Regions from separate parts of the Halomonas sp. 3H genome, predicted to be linked through region 2. Evidence: predicted binding sites of a transcription regulator. Region 2 holds the regulator's gene; each other region holds the start of a gene.
What was found. Region 2 encodes PhoB, which activates phosphate uptake and scavenging genes when phosphate is short. Its sites were predicted from a motif close to TGTCATANNNNTGTCANA; they were not measured.

Region 1: the regulator PhoB is predicted to act here: its motif matches at 2,427-2,444, upstream of phnD (phosphate/phosphite/phosphonate ABC transporter substrate-binding protein).
Region 3: the regulator PhoB is predicted to act here: its motif matches at 2,170-2,187, upstream of phbB (acetoacetyl-CoA reductase).

Annotation. Positions count from the first base shown of each region.
Region 1 is NZ_CP100360.1:1,469,886-1,474,199, forward strand. Features, by position in the region: gene phnE (phosphonate ABC transporter, permease protein PhnE) at 1-416, opposite strand, end outside; gene phnC (phosphonate ABC transporter ATP-binding protein) at 403-1,221, opposite strand; gene phnD (phosphate/phosphite/phosphonate ABC transporter substrate-binding protein) at 1,285-2,208, opposite strand; gene glpD (glycerol-3-phosphate dehydrogenase) at 2,522-4,063, opposite strand; gene NFC98_RS06940 (DeoR/GlpR family transcriptional regulator) at 4,310-4,314, opposite strand, start outside.
Region 2 is NZ_CP100360.1:3,844,718-3,849,031, reverse strand. Features, by position in the region: gene cysZ (sulfate transporter CysZ) at 108-860, shown strand; gene phoR (phosphate regulon sensor histidine kinase PhoR) at 871-2,187, opposite strand; gene phoB (phosphate regulon transcriptional regulator PhoB) at 2,189-2,878, opposite strand; gene ubiA (4-hydroxybenzoate octaprenyltransferase) at 2,962-3,855, opposite strand; gene NFC98_RS17685 (chorismate lyase) at 4,044-4,314, opposite strand, start outside.
Region 3 is NZ_CP100360.1:369,397-373,710, forward strand. Features, by position in the region: gene NFC98_RS01875 (tetratricopeptide repeat protein) at 58-993, opposite strand; gene NFC98_RS01880 (DUF3750 domain-containing protein) at 1,075-1,857, shown strand; tRNA gene NFC98_RS01885 (tRNA-Met) at 1,994-2,070, opposite strand; gene phbB (acetoacetyl-CoA reductase) at 2,261-3,007, shown strand; gene NFC98_RS01895 (DUF349 domain-containing protein) at 3,116-4,314, opposite strand, start outside.

The sequences.
Region 1 (4,314 bases), 1.5 Mb from region 2:
GCGACGAAGAGGATGGCGACGATCACCGGGTGGAAGCTGCGCGAGACGATGATCACCGCGCGCCCGACCAGGTAGACCGGCCGGGGCACGATGTTCTTCGCCGCCATCACCGCGAAGGGGATCGACAGCAGCACCCCGAGCAGGGTCGCCAGGATGGCGATCTGGAAGCTCTCCTTGAAGCCGGTCAGCAGCAGGTCGGCCCGCTGGAAGCTGGGCGGGAAGCCGCCGCCGAAGATGCGCGCGGCCCGGGGCAGCCCCTCGCCGATGCGCTCCCAGTTGAAGGGCAGGGTGCCGAACGCCCACACCAGGTAGCCCACCAGCAGCAGCCAGGCGCCGTAGCGCAGCCAGGGATTGGCGATGAAGGGCGGCTTGCGCCAGGCCCTGGGGGCGGCGGCTCCGCGCTCAGGTCGCGTCATGGGGCAGGCCTCGATCGCGCTGGGCAGGGGGCGGGGTGGCCGGCGCCACGGGCTCCTCCTCGGGCGACTCGATGCCGCCGTAGATGGCGTCCAGGGCATCCCGGGTGAAGTCATCAGGGGCGCCGTCGAAGATCATCTTGCCGTGGCGCAGGCCGACGATCCGCTCGGTGTAGGTCCTGGCCTGGGCCACGTTGTGGATGTTGATCAGCACCGGCAGCGACAGCTCGCTGGCCAGGCTCTGCAGCAGGATCATGATCTGCTCGGAGGTGCGCGGATCCAGGGAGGCGGTGGGCTCGTCGGCGAGGAGTACCTCCGGCTCCTGCATCAGTGCCCGCACCACCCCGACGCGCTGGCGCTCGCCCCCGGAGAGGGCGTCGGCGCGCTTGTTGGCATAGTGGGCGATGCCGACCCGCTCCATCAGCGAGAAGGCCCTCTCGATGTCCTCGCGGGGGTAGCGACGCGAGATCGCCTGGTAGAGGTTCACGTAGCCGAGCCGGCCGGCCAGGACGTTCTCCATCACCGTGAGGCGATCGATCAGGTTGAAGCCCTGGAAGACCATGCCGATCTTGCGGCGGGCGCGGCGCAGTGCCGCCCCCTTGAGCGCCACCAGTTCGGTGCCGTTGAGCCGGATCGATCCCGAGGTGGGCTCCACCAGGCGGTTGATACAGCGCAGCATGGTGCTCTTGCCGGCCCCGGACGCGCCGACGATCGAGACCACGCTGCTGCCCTCCACCGTCAGGTCGAGCTCCTTGAGGACCGGCTCGTCACGGCCGTAGCGCTTCACCAGCTTCGAGATTTCCAGCATGCATCCCCCTCGCGGATCGGGTTGGCGGGCGGTGCGCCCCCGGCTGGCCGGGGGCGCCGGGCCTCACTCCAGGTTCTCGCGGGTATAGCGGACGTCGTTGGCCGCCTGGATGGTGCGGATGACCTGCCAGTGCTCCTGGTAGTTGATCGGGACGAACTTCTCGACCCCCTCGAACTCGTCGCCGAGCGCGGTGCCGACGAAGTCGAAGCTGAAGAAGGCTTCCTTGATCTTCTCGACCAGCTCGGGGTGCAGGTTGTGGGCGTGGGTGTAGGAGGTGGTGGGGAAGGCGTCGGTCTCGTAGATGATCTTGACGTCCTCCTCGTCGTAGAGGCCGCGGGCTGCCATGCGCTCGACCACCTCGGAGGCCACCGGGGCCGCGTCATAGTCGCGGGCCACCACGCCTAGCATCGACTGGTCGTGGCTGCCGGAGTAGACCACCTCGTAGTCCTCGTCGGGGACGATGCCGAGTTCCGGGAAGAGCGCCCGCGGGGCCAGGTTGCCGGAGTTGGAGGTCGGCGAGGTGTGGGCCACCCGCTTGCCCTTGAGATCCTCGATGGCGTCGATCCCCGAGTCGACATGGGTATAGAGCTGCAGGGTGTAGCCGAACTGGCCGTCGTCGGAGCCCATCAGGGCGAAGGGGACGGCGCCGGCCAGGTTCACCGCAAAGGGCGTCGGGCCGGTGGAGAAGCCAGCGATGTGGAGGCGACCGCTGCGCATGGCCTCGACCTGGGCCGAGTTGGACTGCACGGCGAAGAATCGCACGTTGCGCTCGGTCACCTCCTCGAGGTGGTCGATGAACGGCTGCCAGATATCCGAGTAGATGGCCGGGTCCTCCACCGGGGTGTAGGCGAAGATCAGGGTATCGGGGTTGGCCCACTGGGACTCGTCGGCGGGCAGGTCGGCCACCATGTCGCCGTCCTCGTCGCAGAAGAGGGCGTCGAGGTCGCCGCGGGGGCAGTCGGCCAGGGCCGGTGCCGCCACCAGCATCGACAGCGGCAGCAGGGAGGAGGCGGCCAGGGCAGCCAGGGGAAGCCGTCTCGACGCCCTTGTCGGGGCCGCTGCGGAAACGGGGCTTGTCACTACGGGATCGGTCTGCATGGCGTGCCTCTCGCTTGTTGTTGTTGAGACGACAGGGTGATGCGCGAAACTCGACATGCACGGCACGGGAGTGCGTGCATTCGAAAGACGCACTCCAATCTAGGATTTGTGACAAAGCGATGTCAAACACTTTACCCGACCGGTCAGGATGGCCGCTGTGCCCGCCGCCTCACCTCGTACGGCGAGGCGCTGGCCGCCACGGTCATGCCACCGCGATGGGCGCCCTGGCGGGGGTTGTCGCCGACATTGCCGCGGCCGGCAGGGTGGCCAGGTAGTCGGCCAGCCGCCGATGGGCCGGCGGGTCGAGCCGGATGCCGAGCTTGGTGCGCCGCCACAGGATGTCCTCGGCGGTGGTGGCCCACTCCCGGGTGACCAGGTAGTCCACCTCGGCCCGGGTGAGGCCGGCGCCGAACGCCTCGCCGAGCGCCTCGCGGGAACGCTTGCCGTCCAGGAAGGCCAGGCACAGGGAGCCGTAGCTCCTGGCATAGCGCCGGGCCTGCCCTGGCTCGAGGAAGGGATAGGCCGCGAGCAGCTGTTCGGCAAAGGCCTCCTGGCTCTCGATGTCACCGCCCGGCAGCGGTGCCGTGGCGGTCCAGGGGCGCCCCATGGAGGGCAGGTGGGGCGCGAGCTCGGCCAGTGCCGCCTCGGCGAGCTTGCGGTAGGTGGTGATCTTGCCGCCGAACACCGAGAGCAGCGGCGCGCCGCGGGTGTCCAGGTCCAGGGTGTAGTCCCGGGTCATGGCCGAGGGGTCTGCCGATTCGTCGTCGCACAGCGGCCTCACGCCGGCGAAGGTGTGGAGCACGTCGTCCGAGGTGAGCCGGGCCCGGAAATGGTCGTTGACCACGGAGAGCAGGTAGGTGATCTCCTCGTCGCTGGCGGTGACCCGGGCCGGGTCGCCCTCGTAGCGGCGGTCGGTGGTGCCCACCAGGCTGTAGTCCTCCTCCCAGGGCAGCACGAAGACGATGCGGCGATCGGTGTGCTGCAGGATGTAGGCGCGGTCGTCGTGATTCAGGCGGGGCACCACCAGGTGGCTGCCCTGGATCATGCGGATGGCGTAGCGCGAGTCGCGCTCGGCCTGCCGGCGGACGACCTGCTCGACCCAGGGGCCGGCGGCGTTGACCAGTGCCCGGGCGCGACGGATGAAGCGCCGGCCGCTGCCCGCCTCCTCGAGCTCGACCTCCCACTGGCCGTCGACCTCCCGGGCGCCCACGCAGCGGGTCCGTACCAGCATCTCGGCGCCGTGCTCGCGGGCCTGAAGGGCGTTGAGCACCACCAGGCGGGCGTCATCCACCCAGCAGTCGGAGTATTCGAAGCCCCGTGCGATGTCCGGCTTGAGCCCCTGCGAGGCCTCGAGCCTCACGCTCCGGGAGCCCGGTAGCCGGTCGCGGCGCCCCAGGTGGTCATAGAGGAAGAGCCCGGCGCGGATCATCCAGGCCGGGCGCAGGTGGGCGCGGTGGGGCAGGATGAAGCGCAGCGGCCAGATGATGTGGGGCGCCTTGGCCAGCAGCACCTCGCGTTCGCGCAGCGCCTCGCCGACCAGGCGGAACTCGCGGTGCTCCAGGTAGCGCAGCCCGCCGTGGATCAGCTTGCTGCTGGCCGAGGAGGTGGCGCTCGCCAGGTCGCCCTGCTCGCAGAGCCCCACCGAGAGGCCCCGGCCCGCGGCATCGTTGGCGATGCCCGCGCCGTTGATGCCGCCGCCGATGACGAAGAGGTCGAGAAGCGCTGTCTGCCGGGTCGTTGCCATGTCTCGCTCCAGGGTGCATAGGCCCCGGCCTTTGGCCAGGGTTGGTTGAATACGAACATAGATTATTCGAAACCGAACATCAAGGGGCGATGGTGATCACCACGGGAGGCGGGGAGGGCGTTCCGGCGATCCGGTGGCCAGGCGATCCGACAGGGGCGCGGCTGGACAGGCGAGGGCGAGCGGCGCAAGGCCGGCGGTAAGGGGGCGGGAAAGTGCCAGGCGCCCCACGTGCGGGGCCTGGCGGGGTCACT
Region 2 (4,314 bases):
TCGCTCAGTGCAACGGTGCAAGGGTTGACGGTCCCTCGGGATTGGCCGTCAATAGCGCAGGCCACCGCCTAGGCGGTGGCCTGCGTCTTTCTTCTCGAGGACCCGCCATGCTCGACGCCTTCACGGCCCTGACCCGCGGCACCCGCCTGGTCTACACCCGCGGCCTGCGCCGCTATGTCTTCCTGCCCATCACCGTCAACCTGCTGGTCTACGGCACCATGCTGCGCTATGTGCTGGCCAACTTCGGCGGCTGGCTCGAGGGCTGGATGGCAATGGTTCCCGGCTGGCTCGCCTGGCTCGAATGGCTGATCTGGCCGCTGTTCGTGGTCAGCCTGGTGGTGATCATCTTCTTTACCTTCACCCTGGTGACCCACCTGATCGCTGCGCCCTTCTACGGCTTCCTGGCGGCCAAGGTGGAGGTGGTGGCCACCGGCCGGCCGCCGCTGGACGACCGCGGCCTGCTGAAGACTGGCGTGGATGCCCTGGGCCGGGAGCTGGTCAAGCTGGGCTATATCCTGCCGCGCATGGCGCTGCTGTTGGTGGTGAGCTGGATTCCCGTGCTGAACGTGCTGGCCCCGCTGCTGTGGCTGGCCTTCTCGGCCTGGGTGATGGCGATCACCTACCTGGACTACCCCATGGACAACAACAAGGTGAGCTTCGCCGACATGCGCCGGCGGCTGTCGTCCCGCTGGTGGCCCACCCTCACCTACGGCGGCTGGGTGACCCTGATCACCTGGGTGCCGCTGGCCAACCTCTTCCTGCTGCCCGGCGCCGTGGCCGGGGCGGTGCTGATGTGGGAACGCCACTATCGCGGCCTGGTGCCGGCCCGGTCGCCCTCGCCGGGCAGCCCCGGGACGTGATCCGGCAGCCTCAGGCGTGGACGCTGCGCGGGGACTCGCTCGGCGTCGACAGCCGCTCGGCGGGGAAGAGGCAGCGGAACAGCGCGCCCTGGCCGGGCCGGGACTCGATCTCCAGGCGGGCGTCGTGGCGCAGCAGCACGTGCTTGACGATGGCCAGCCCCAGGCCGGTGCCGCCGGTGGCGGTGCTGCGCCCCTTGTCGACCCGGTAGAAGCGCTCGGTCAGGCGCGGGATATGCACCGGGTCGATGCCCTCGCCGTCGTCCTCCACCTCCAGGCAGGCGCCCTCCGGATGCGGCCGCCAGCGCAGCACGATGCGGCTGCCCGGCGGGGTGTAGCGCACCGCGTTGAAGGCCAGGTTGGAGATTGCGCTGCGGATCTCCTGCTCGCTGCCCATCAGGGACGCGGCCTCCTCCCGCTCCACGGTGACCGTCTGGCGCCCGCCGGAGAGCGCCTCGGCGTCGCGGCGGACGCTGTCGAGCAGCTCGTCCATGGCCAGGGGGGCGTGGTCCTCGCCACCCCGGTCGGTCTCCAGCCGCGACAGCAGCAGCAGGTCCTCGACCAGGTTCTGCATGCGATGGGCCTGCTGCTGCATCTGCCCGAGGCCGCGGGCAAACCGGGGCGGCAGCTGGTCGGCATGGTCGGCGTAGGTCTCGAGATAGCCCGCCAGCACGGTCAGCGGCGTGCGCAGCTCGTGAGAGACGTTGGCCACGAAGTCGCGGCGCATCTGCTCCAGGCGGTGCAGGCGGGTGATGTCCCGGGCCATCAGCAGCCGCTCGTCGTCGCCGTAGAGGGTGATCTGGAACTGCAGGATCATGCGCTCGTCGATGGGCGAGGGCAGGGTGAGGGGCTCGCGGTAGTCCCGGGCGTGGAAGTAGTCGATGAAGCGCGGGTCGCGCACCAGGTTGGTGATGTGGTGGCCCCGGTCATGGCTTGCCTTGAGGCCGAGCATGCGTTCGGCGGCGCTGTTCCACCACTCCATGTCGCCGTGGCGGTCGAGCATCACCACGCTGTCGCGCATCGCCTCGGAGGACTCCTGGATGCGCCGCAGGGTGCCGAGGAGCCGGCCCTGGGTGATGCGCTGGCCCTTCTGGTAGCGGTAGAGCCGGTCGAGGAGGTCCCCCCACAGGCCGCTGGCGGCGGGCGGCTCCGCCTGAGGATTGAGGGTCAGCCAGCGGTGCAGGGCGCGCAGCTGGTAGAGGTGGAAGGCGAGGCAGGCGGCAAGCCCCGCGGCCAGGCCGGCGGCCGGAGCCGAGAGCAGCCAGCCGGTCGCGAGCCCGAGGCCGGCCAGCAGGACGAGGCGCCACAGTTCCCGCTTCCAGAGGCTCACGTCAGCCCTTGGCGGAGAACCGGTAGCCGGTGCCGCGTACGGTCTGCACCAGGTGCTGGTGGCGGTCGCCCAGCGCCTTGCGCAGCCGGCGGATATGCACGTCCACGGTTCGCTCCTCCACATAGACATTGCCGCCCCACACCTGGTCGAGCAGCTGGCTGCGGGTGTAGGCCCGCTCCTGATGGGTCATGAAGAACTGCAGCAGGCGATACTCGGTGGGACCCATCTCCACGGCGCGGCCGTCGGCGCTGACCCGATGGCTGACCGGGTCGAGCAGCAGCCCCTCGACCTCCACCGGGTCCTCGACCCCGCGCGGGGTGGTCCGTCGCAGCACGGCCTTGAGGCGGGCCACCAGCTCGCGGGGCGAGAAGGGCTTGGTGATGTAGTCGTCGGCCCCGGCCTCCAGCCCCTGGATCTTGTTGTCCTCCTCGCCCTTGGCGGTGAGCATGATGATCGGCAGCTCGGCGGTGGTTTCCTCGCGCTTGAGCCGGCGGGCCAGCTCGATGCCGCTGGTGCCGGGCATCATCCAGTCCAGCAGCACCAGGTCGGGCTGGTGGTCCACCACCATGGCGTGGGCGGTCTGGGCGTTGTCCGCCTCGAGGACGTGATAGTCGGCCATCTCCAGCGCCACCGCGATCATCTCGCGGATCGGCGCCTCATCATCGACGATCAGAACGGTCTTGGCGGTCATCCGGAAGCCTCGTGTACTGTGACGGGTCGATGACGATCACACCATGCCAGTATGACACTGGCATGACAGTCCCGCCCGCCCGGTCACGGGCCCGCGGCCGGCCACAGGCTCAGGGCGATCCCGGCGAACACCAGCAGGCCCGACCAGTGGTTGTTGAGGAAGGCCTGGAAGCAGCGGTCCCGGTCGCGGTCACGTATCAGGACCTGCTGGTGCACGAAGGTGGCGGCCATGGCCGCCAGGCCCAGCCAGAAGAAGCCGCCGAACCCCAGGCGCAGCCCCGCCCAGGCCAGCAGCAGCAGTGTCAGGCCCTGCAGCAGACCGATCATCAGCCGGTCTGCGCGGCCGAACAGCACCGCGGTGGACTTGATGCCGATCTTGAGGTCGTCGTCGCGGTCGACCATGGCGTACTCGGTGTCGTAGGCCACCGTCCAGGCCACGTTGGCGGCGAACAGCAGCCAGGCCTCGAAGGGCAGATGGCCCAGCACCGCGCCGAAGGCCATGGGGATCGCCCAGGAGAAGGCGGCCCCCAGGAAGAGCTGCGGCAGGTGGGTATAGCGCTTCATGAAGGGGTAGATGAAGGCCAGCGCCACGCCCACCAGCGAGAGCATCACCGTGAACAGGTTGGTGAACCAGACCAGCACGAAGGCGGCCATCACCAGGATCAGGAACAGCGCCTGGGCCTCGCCCTCGCTGATGCGACCGGTGGCCAGGGGGCGCAGCCGGGTGCGCTTGACGTGGCCGTCGAAGTGGCGGTCGGCGTAGTCGTTGACCACGCAGCCGGCGGCTCGCATCAGGTAGACCCCGGCGATGAAGATCAGCAGCACGTCGCGGCCGGGCAGGCCCTCGGCGGCCACCCATAGCGCCCAGAGGGTGGGCCACATCAGCAGCCAGGTGCCGATGGGGCGGTTCAGGCGCATCAGCTGCAGGAAGTCGGGCACCCGGGCGAGTCCCTTGGGGTGCATCAGGGAACGGTCCATCTCTACCTCGTGAATATTTTCTTTATTGGCAGACGGTGTTAAGGGGCGGGGCTGTTCCGGCGACAAGCCTGCGAGGAGGCGCTGTGAATACCTCCCTGTACGCTACCGACGCCATCCCTGGCGTAGGACCTCCTCTTCGGCTTGTCCCCGGCGCCCCTCACCGTCGGCATCGGAGACTGGCCCAGAGCCTAGCGCGAAGGGAGGGCGAGGTCATCCGCCATGGCGTCCAGGAACCACTCCTGCACCAGTACCCGGAAGCCGCCGTGGCGGAACACCGAACGCCGGCCCCAGGGCCCGCGGCCTGCATGGAAGCCGGCGGGGGACGAGGTCACCTCGATCTCGCCGCGCTCCAGGTCCGGCTGGCGGAACAGCCAGCTGCCCAGCGAGCGCTCGCCCAGGCGATCGAGGCGCTGGCCGCGCAGTTCGTCCAGCGGCGCCACCGAGCGGGCCACCACCCAG
Region 3 (4,314 bases), 430 kb from region 2:
GCGGGCGGCCCTTTCCGAAGTGCCGGCGGATGCCCCGGGCGATCCGCCGCTGACCGCTCAGTAGAGCAGGGCGAACAGCTTGCGGCGGTAGGCGACGGTCAGCGGATGGTCCGCCCCCAGGGCGTCGAAGACCCGCAGCAGGGTCTTGCGTGCGGCATCGTCATTCCAGGCGCGGTCCTGCTTCATCAGGGCCAGCAGGCCCTCCAGGCCCGCCTCGTAGTCGCCGTCGGCGACCCGGCGCAGGGCGCGCTGGTAGCGGGCCTCGCTGTCGTCCCGGCCCTCCAGGGCGGCGATGGCCTCGGCGGAAGGGGCCTCCTCGCCGAACTCGATGCTGGCGCGCACGCCCCGGGCCGGGGCGGCGTCTCGCTCCTCCGGCGGCAGGTTGTCGAGCAGGGCGCGGGCATCCTCCCCCTGGCCCAGGGCAACCAGGCTGCGGGCCAGCTCCACCTGGTAGGGATAGTGCTGGGGGTGCTGCTGCACCAGCTGTTCGTAGAGGCTGCGCGCGCTGGCGGCGTCGCCAGCCGCCAGCGCCTCGGCGGCTTGCTCCTCGGGGCTGGCCGGGGCGTCCTCCGGGGCCGGGAAGTAGCGCCCGAGCCATTCGCGAATCTGCTTCTCGGGCAGGGCGCCCTGGAAGTGGTCGACCAGCCCGCCCTGGCTCACCAGCTTGACGTCGGGCACCGAGCGGACCCCCAGCTGGGCGGCGATCTCCTGATTCTCGTCGATGTTGAGCTTGGCGAGGATGAAGGCCCCGCGATACTCCCGGGCCAGCTTCTCGAGCACCGGCATCAGGTTCTTGCAGGGTTCGCACCAGGGAGCCCAGCAGTCGAGCAGCACCGGCACCTGCATGGAGAGCTCGAGCACCTGCTGGATATTGCCCTGGTCGACGTCGATGATCACCTCGGCCTCCTGGCCGGCGGGTGCCGTGGCGGTCGAGTCGCCGGCAGGGGGATCGGTGGCGAGCGGCTCGCCGGTACGCGGGTCGACGATGGACATGGTGTGGGGTCCCGGGTCAGAGTGAATTCCCTCACAAGATGCGGGTGGTCAGGCGGCGATTCAAGGGGAGGCGCACCGGCGATGAGACGAATCCTTCGGCTGCTGGCCGGGATGGTCGTGACACTGGCCCTGCTGCTGGCCGGGCCGCTGTGGATGCTGGCCACCGAGGCCGAGGGGGAGGGGCGGCACTGGGCCTCGGCCAGCCGCGAGCCGGCGGGGCTGGCGCCTGCGCCGGAGGCGGCGCCCGGCGCGGTGGTGCAGCTCTACGCCGCGCGCACCTGGGGCTGGCGGGGTGCCTTCGGGGTGCATACCTGGATCGCCACCCGGGAGGCGGGCGCCGAGGCCTGGCGGATGCACCACGTGCTCAGCTGGCGCCGTCCCGCCCTGGTGTCCGAGGCGACCCGGGTGCCGGATCGCGCCTGGTACGGCAACCCGCCGGCCCTGCTGGCCGATTACCGGGGCGAGGCGGCCGAGCGGCTGATTCCCGAGATCGAAGCCGCGGTGGCCGCCTATCCGGCCCCGGCGGCCTATCGGGCCTGGCCCGGCCCCAACAGCAACACCTTCACCGCCTGGGTGGTGCGCGAGGTCGAGGGGCTCGATGCGGTGCTGCCGGTCACCGCGGTGGGCAAGGACTACCTGTTCGAGGGCCTGCTGGCCGCGGCGCCTGGCGGGCGGGGCCTGACGGTATCGGCCGGCGGCGTGCTGGGCCTGACACTGGGCCGGGACGAGGGCCTCGAGGTCAACCTGCTGGGGCTGTCGCTGGGCCTCGACCTGCGCCGCCCGGCACTCAAGCTGCCCGGCGTCGGCCGGCTGGGCATGGCCCCCACCATCAAGGGGGGAGGGGGCAGCAGCGGGGACCGCTGAGTCTGAATCGAGAGGGATCCGGTGACCTTCCCGGGGTTGTGAGAAGAGCCGAGCCCGAAGAGCTACCGGAGGGGGGCGCATCAATCGTAGGCATGAAAAAGGCCAGCCCCTTTCGGTGCTGGCCTTTCTCGATATTTGGTAGCGGGGACCGGATTTGAACCGATGACCTTCGGGTTATGAGCCCGACGAGCTACCAGACTGCTCCACCCCGCATCAACGTGAGGCGTATTCTACAGGGATTACCCCTTTAGTCAAGGGTGCAGGTTCAAACGCTCGTCCCGCCTGCACTCTGTGGTCCATACTGCGCGAAGTTGTCATCTGGTTGGCAACTTCATCGAGAATAATTCCGGTGCCGGCCCGACCCGGCCGGCCCGTTCAGCGTCATGACTATAGGGAGGTAACAATGGCCAACAACGCAACCGTTGCTTGGGTAACCGGTGGAACCGGCGGTATCGGCAGCGCGATCTGTCGCGCCCTGGCCGACGAGGGCTACCAGGTGGTGGCCGGCTACCACAACCCGGAGAAGGCCAAGACCTGGCTGGAGGCCCAGAAGTCGGATGGCTACACCAACATCGATATCGCCGGGGTGGACCTGGTGGACTTCGATGCCTGCGTCAACGGGGTCAAGGAGATCGAGGAGAAGCATGGCCCGGTCGGTGTGCTGGTCAACTGCGCCGGCATCACCCGCGACGGCACCATGAAGAAGATGACCCCGGAGCAGTGGCACGAGGTCATCGACACCAACCTCAACAGCGTCTTCAACACCTGCCGCAGCGTGCTCGACTCCATGCTCGAGCAGCAGTACGGCCGCATCATCAACATCTCCTCGATCAACGGTCGCAAGGGCCAGTTCGGCCAGGTCAACTACTCGGCCGCCAAGGCCGGCATGCACGGCCTGACCATGGCGCTGGCCCAGGAGACGGCCACCAAGGGCATCACCGTGAACACCGTGTCGCCGGGCTACATCGCCACCGACATGATCATGAAGATCCCCGAGAAGGTGCGCGAGTCGATCCGCGAGACCATCCCGGTCAAGCGCTACGGCAAGCCCGAGGAGATCGGTCGCCTGGTGGCCTACCTGGCCCACCAGGAGTCCGGCTTCATCACCGGTGCCAATATCGACATCAACGGCGGGCAGTTCATGGGCTGATCGCCCTCCCTGTCATGACGCCCCCGCGGCCGAGGCGGTCGCAGGGCGTGGCAAGAGAAAGCGCGAGGCAATCCCTCGCGCTTTCGCGTTCTCGGCAGACGGGCGGGGTCAGGGGGGCGGGAGCCGGGTCAGGTGCTCGAGCAGGCGATCGAGTTCGCCCACCTCGTGGGCCCACAGCTCGGGGGAGACGGGGCCGGTGGCCAGCAGTTCGCGCAGCACGCCGCGGACCTCCTCGGCCCGCGAGAGCTCGCGGCCGAGGTTCTCGTTGAGGCGCTCGACCTGGATCGCCAGCCGCAGCGGGTCGTCCCGGTGGCTGACGCGTCCCACCGCCAGCAGCGAGAGGTGCACCCGGACCCTGGCCAGCCGCTCGGCCACCTCCGAGGGGCTGGAAGGCTCGTGACGTGCCGCGTTGCGGCGCGCATGGGCGCCGCGCATGTCCTCGGCGAGTGACAGACCTTCCGGCAGCCCGACGTCGCGGCTGGCCTCGCCGGCCAGGCTGTCGGCGTCGGCCGCCAGGTGCTCGGCCAGCAGCGGCTGGACCGCGCGCCAGCCCTCCACCTCGTCGATCACCGCCAGGCGTTCGAGGCGTTCGCGTCGGGCGCGTACGATGCCCGACCAGCGCCGGCGCATGCCCTCGGTGCGCCGCCCCGTGGGCAGTGGCTCGAGGGCGGCGGCGTCACGGATCGCCGCGTCGAGCACGGCCTGGTCGTCGCTGCTGGCGGGGTGCCAGGCGTCGAGGCGATCGATCAGGGCCTGCATCGCCTCCAGGCGCTCCCGGGCCCGCTGGGCGCGGTCGTCGCGCTCCGCCTCCCGGGAGGCGAAGATCTGGTCGCAGAGGCCGCGGAACTCCCGCCACAGCGCCTGCTCCTCGCCCTTGGGGGCCCGGCCCAGCTCGCGCCAGCGACGCTGCAGGGTCTTGGCCTGCTCGGCGCGACGAGCGGCGGGCAGCGGCTGCTCGAGCAGGCCCCGTGCCTCGTCGATCAGCTCGCGCTTGGCGGTGGCGATGGCATGGGCTCGCTGGTCGATCAGCGCCTGAAGCTCATGGCGGATGCGGCCGAAGCGCCGCCCGATGGCCTCTGCCTGGTCGCGGGGCACGGGAGAGGCGTGGCGCCACTGCTCGCGAGCCTTGTCGCGGATGTGACGCAGGGCGTCCGGGTCGGCCTCCTCGGCGGGCTGGGCCAGCAGGGTCTCGAGCTGCTCGCAGAGCGTCTCGCGGGTGGCCAGGTTGCGCTGGCGCTCCTCGTCGAGCCGCGCCCGCCAGGGAGCGAGACGGTCATGGATGCGGTCCGAGGCGGCACGGAATCGGG